DNA from 2 places in the Pseudomonas sp. GW823-FHT03E05 genome. Region 1 is predicted to be linked to the other one. Evidence: predicted binding sites of a transcription regulator. Region 1 holds the regulator's gene; the other holds the start of a gene.
What was found. Region 1 encodes FliA, which starts transcription of late flagellar genes. Its sites were predicted from a motif close to CTAAAGTTTNNNNNNNNNNNGCCGNTAA; they were not measured.

Region 1 (2,470 bases):
GTCATGTTCGATACCGGCGAAACGATCGACCTGGCTGGCCATCAAGACGAGTTTGAGCAGATTGCTTTCGACTTCCGTGACCAACTGGGTCACACGCTTGATCACCTGACCGGTCAGGTCCTGGTAATCCTGCGCCAGCAGAATGTCGTTGAGGTGGCCGGAAACGGTACGGGTTTCCTGTTCGCTGCGCGTCAGGAAACTGTCGACCCGGCGCGCCAGCTCGCGAAACTCTTCAGCGCCGACCTCGCGCCGCATGAAGCGCCCCCAGTCTGCGCTCAAGGCCTGGGCTTCAGTGCTCAGGCCGTTGACCAGCGGGGTGCTGCTCTCCACCAGGTCCATGGTGCGGTTGGCTGCGGCTTCCGTCAGCCGGACCACATAGGACAGGCGCTCAGTGGCATCCGTGATCTGTGAAACTTCCTCGGCTTGTGGCATGTGCGGGTCAATCTGGAAATTGACGATCGCGCTATGCAGCTCGCGGGTGAGCTTGCCCACTTCCTGGTACAGGCCGCGGTCACGGGTCTGATTGAGCTCATGGATCAATTGCACCGCTTCGCCGAACTTGCCCTTTTCAAGGCTCTCGACCAGTTCCAGCGCATGTTTTTTCAGGGTCGACTCAAAGTCGCCCAGTGAAGATTCGTTATGCTCCATAGCTCCCCCGTGGCGGAATGGCTACGCGTCTCAACCGATGCGTTCGAAGATTTTTTCGATCTTCTCTTTCAACGCCTGAGCCGTGAATGGTTTGACGACATAGCCGTTTACGCCGGCCTGGGCAGCTTCGATGATCTGCTCGCGCTTGGCTTCAGCAGTCACCATCAATACCGGCAGGTGCTTGAGTTTTTCATCGGCGCGCACGTGGCGCAGCAGGTCGATACCGGTCATGCCCGGCATGTTCCAGTCCGTTACCAGAAAGTCGATGCTCCCGCTGTTGAGTACCGGAATGGCGGTAGTGCCATCGTCGGCCTCGACCGTGTTGGTGAATCCCAGATCACGCAACAGGTTCTTAATGATCCGCCGCATCGTTGAAAAGTCATCAACGATGAGGATTTTCATGTTCTTGTCCAATTCGACCTCCAAGCAGTCTTAAACGCATCCAGCACCTGAACGCGCCATTCAATCAATCCGGCATAACACACAACGACTGCATGGAGCACATACTGCAAGACCGGTGCAGCGCTTGCTTCACCGGTCCTGAACGCAGTGTCCCCACACTGCCTGTCAGCGCGCTCGCCACTCCCCCAAACGCCCCCGCAAACGGGCTGCGCACTGGCTGTGTAACTGGCTGACCCGCGATTCGCTGACCCCCAGGACCTCACCGATTTCCTTGAGGTTCAGCTCTTCGTCGTAGTACAGCGCCAACACCAGTCGCTCGCGCTCCGGCAAATTGGCAATCGCATCCGCCAACGCGGCCTGGAAGCGTTCATCCTCCAGGTCCCGTGACGGCTCGAGATGAGCACTGGCGCCATCCTCATGCAGCCCTTCATGCTCGCCGTCCTGCAACAGGTCGTCGAAACTGAACAGGCGGCTGCCCAAGGTGTCGTTCAAAATCCCGTAATAATCGTCGAGACTCAATTGAAGTTCGGCCGCAACTTCATGATCTTTAGCGTCACGACCGGTTTTAGCTTCAATTGCGCGAATCGCATCACTGACCATGCGCGTATTACGGTGCACCGAACGCGGTGCCCAGTCGCCTTTACGAACCTCGTCGAGCATCGCCCCACGGATACGGATACCCGCGTAGGTTTCGAAACTCGCCCCCTTGCTCGCGTCGTATTTGGTCGACACTTCGAGCAAACCGATCATCCCGGCCTGAATCAGGTCTTCTACCTGAACACTGGCCGGCAACCGCGCCAGCAGGTGATAGGCAATACGCTTGACCAGAGGCGCGTAGCGCTCGATCAATTCGTACTGGCTGTCACGCGCCGACTTCTTGTAGAGGTTGTAGCCACTGGCAGTCATAGCACCGGTCCCGCTGTTTGATGCACTAGCCGCTCGACAAAAAACTCCAGATGCCCGCGTGGGTTCGCCGGCAACGGCCAGGTATCGACTTTTTGCGCGATGGCCTTGAACGCCAATGCACACTTCGAACGAGGAAAGGCTTCATAGACCGCACGCTGCTTTTGCACGGCCTTGCGTACGCTTTCGTCGTAGGGAACTGCGCCGACGTATTGTAAGGCCACGTCCAGGAAGCGATCCGTGACCTTGGTCAATTTTGCAAACAGGTTGCGACCTTCCTGAGGGCTCTGAGCCATGTTGGCCAGGACCCGGAAACGGTTCATGCCGTAGTCGCGGTTGAGCAGCTTGATCAGCGCGTAGGCGTCCGTGATCGAGGTCGGCTCGTCGCACACCACCAGCAGTACTTCCTGGGCCGCGCGGACAAAGCTGACTACCGAGTCACCAATACCCGCAGCGGTGTCGATCACCAGCACATCGAGATTGTCGCCGATATCGCTGAAGGCCTGGATCAGGCCAG
Region 2 (2,470 bases), on a different contig from region 1:
TCAATAAGTGTGCCCGCACGGAAACAGAACATCCCGGAGTTCCAGTAATACTCACCGGACGCCAGGTAGTCTTTCGCAGTATCCAAATCTGGTTTTTCGACGAAACGCTTGACCTTGAAGCCGTTGACTAATGACGCGTCGGTATCTTTTTGAATGTACCCGTAGCCAGTTTCCGGATATTCGGGCTTCACCCCAAAAGTCACCAGCCAGCCGTCCCGGGCCTGCTGCGATGCAGACTCGACTGCTGCAGCGAACGCCGCCTGATTGTCGATCAGGTGGTCCGCCGGCAACACCAGCATAATCGCGTCAGGGCCGTGAGTTCGGGCCACTTCCTGCGCCGCTAATGCGACCGCAGCAGCGGTGTTGCGGCCAAAAGGCTCGAGTACGAAACCCAAGTTGGTGTAGTTCGGCGCAGTGGCAACATATTCATCAAGGGTTTTGAAGTAGAGATCACGGTTTGTGATCGTCAATACTTCTGTTACGTCATTTAACGCCAAAGCGCGACTGTATGTTTTTCGAATCAAATTGCCACCATCGGGCAATTCGATAAACGGCTTGGGATGAGCAGTACGTGAAACAGGCCATAGACGGCTGCCTGAACCGCCACAAATAATGACTGGAACGAGTGTCACGCTGTACTCCTTTACTAAATATCACATCATTTATCAGGCCAAAAACTCACCAACATAAATACTGCGGGCTCGAAGGAAGCGACTTAGAGCCTAGCTGACCCTAGACAAACCTAACCGAGAAAATGCTGGACATGAAGAAAAGCAAATCACTTTTCTTACAAAAATAGGGGCATATTCTTCACTGGATGGTAATTTTTGTCTAGGAAAAGCCGGATCTATACCCGCGCAGCTACCCGTATTCAGATGGATAAAAACTGACCTACCATTCACAACGGCTCACTTCATTGAAGATTAAGACACACCGCCTTACAAATCGTGTCATTGATCTTTATTACTTTTCTCTCGGATTTCGCACGCATCGGGATATTACGACGTACAAAAAGCTCGCAAACCGTCACCGGACATTTAGAGAAATTTCCTTCAACTATTCCGGAAACCTGCCGATAACCGATGAAAGCCTTGCGGATTGAAAACTCATGCGTAATAACCAACCCGTTACCCAGCGCGAACGTACCTTCCCCGCTCAGCAACGATTGATCTCCACCACCGACGCCAAAGGCGTGATCACCTACTGCAACGACGCCTTTGTCGAGATCAGTGGGTTCTCCCGTGAAGAACTGGTTCGCGCACCGCACAACCTGGTACGTCACCCTGATGTGCCGGCGGCGGTGTTCGCGCACATGTGGGGCACCTTGAAACAAGGCTTGCCATGGATGGGCATCGTCAAGAACCGCTGCAAGACCGGCGACCACTACTGGGTCAACGCCTATGTGACACCGATCTTCGAAGGCAGCCAGGTGGTGGGTTACGAGTCGGTCCGAGTCAAGCCCACCGCCGAACAGGTGCGCCGCGCCGAAGCCCTCTACCAGCGCATCAACACTGGCAAGTCGGCCATTCCCAAGCGTGACAAGTGGCTGCCTGTGCTGCAGGACTGGCTGCCGTTCATCCTGGTCAGCCAGCTGAGCTTCATGATCGGTGCCTGGCTCAACTCCCACTGGGGCTTCGCCCTGGCCGCCGCGCTCTCGGTGCCCCTGGGCCTGCTGGGCCTGAGCTGGCAGCAGCGCGGCCTCAAGCGCCTGTTGCGCCTGGCCGAGCAGACCACCTCCGACCCGCTGATCGCTCAGATGTACACCGACAGCCGCGGCGCCCAAGCCCGCCTGGAGATGTCGATCCTGAGCCAGGAAGCGCGCCTGAAGACCTGCCTGACCCGCCTGCAGGACACGGCCGAGCACCTCAACGAGCAGGCCCGCCAGTCCGACACCCTGGCCCACAACAGCTCCAGCGGCCTGGAGCGCCAACGGGTCGAGACCGAACAGGTGGCCACCGCGGTCAACCAGATGGCCGCCACCACCCAGGAAGTGGCCAGCCACGTGCAACGCACCGCCGACGCAACCCAGGAAGCCAATCGCCTGACCGGCCGTGGCCGCGATATCGCCGGGGAAACCCGCGAAGCCATCCAGCGCCTGTCGGTGGTAGTGGGCGAAACCGGGCTGACAGTAACCCAACTGGCCAAGGACAGTGACGAAATCGGCGGCGTTGTCGACGTGATCAAGGGCATTGCCGACCAGACCAACCTGCTGGCCCTGAACGCAGCCATCGAAGCCGCCCGCGCCGGTGAAATGGGCCGCGGCTTTGCCGTGGTGGCCGACGAGGTGCGTCAGTTGGCACAGCGCACCAGTGAGTCCACCGGGCAGATCCATACCCTGATCGCCAAGCTGCAGCAGACAGCCGCCACCGCCGTGCAGACCATGGACGCCGGTCATCGTCAGGCCGAAGAAGGCGTGGCCCGGGTGCTGGAAGCCGACCAGGCACTGGTGGGCATCAGCGAAGCGGTGGCC

Region 2: the regulator FliA is predicted to act here: its motif matches at 1,052-1,079, upstream of AC1RCO_RS30065 (methyl-accepting chemotaxis protein).

Annotation. Positions count from the first base shown of each region.
Region 1 covers NZ_JBXAJB010000002.1:102,969-105,438, forward strand. Annotated here, with positions in the region: gene AC1RCO_RS08135 (protein phosphatase CheZ) at 1-648, opposite strand, end outside; gene AC1RCO_RS08140 (chemotaxis response regulator CheY) at 679-1,050, opposite strand; gene fliA (RNA polymerase sigma factor FliA) at 1,216-1,956, opposite strand; gene fleN (flagellar synthesis regulator FleN) at 1,953-2,470, opposite strand, start outside.
Region 2 covers NZ_JBXAJB010000010.1:110,699-113,168, forward strand. Annotated here, with positions in the region: gene AC1RCO_RS30060 (mannose-1-phosphate guanylyltransferase/mannose-6-phosphate isomerase) at 1-632, opposite strand, end outside; gene AC1RCO_RS30065 (methyl-accepting chemotaxis protein) at 1,109-2,470, shown strand, end outside.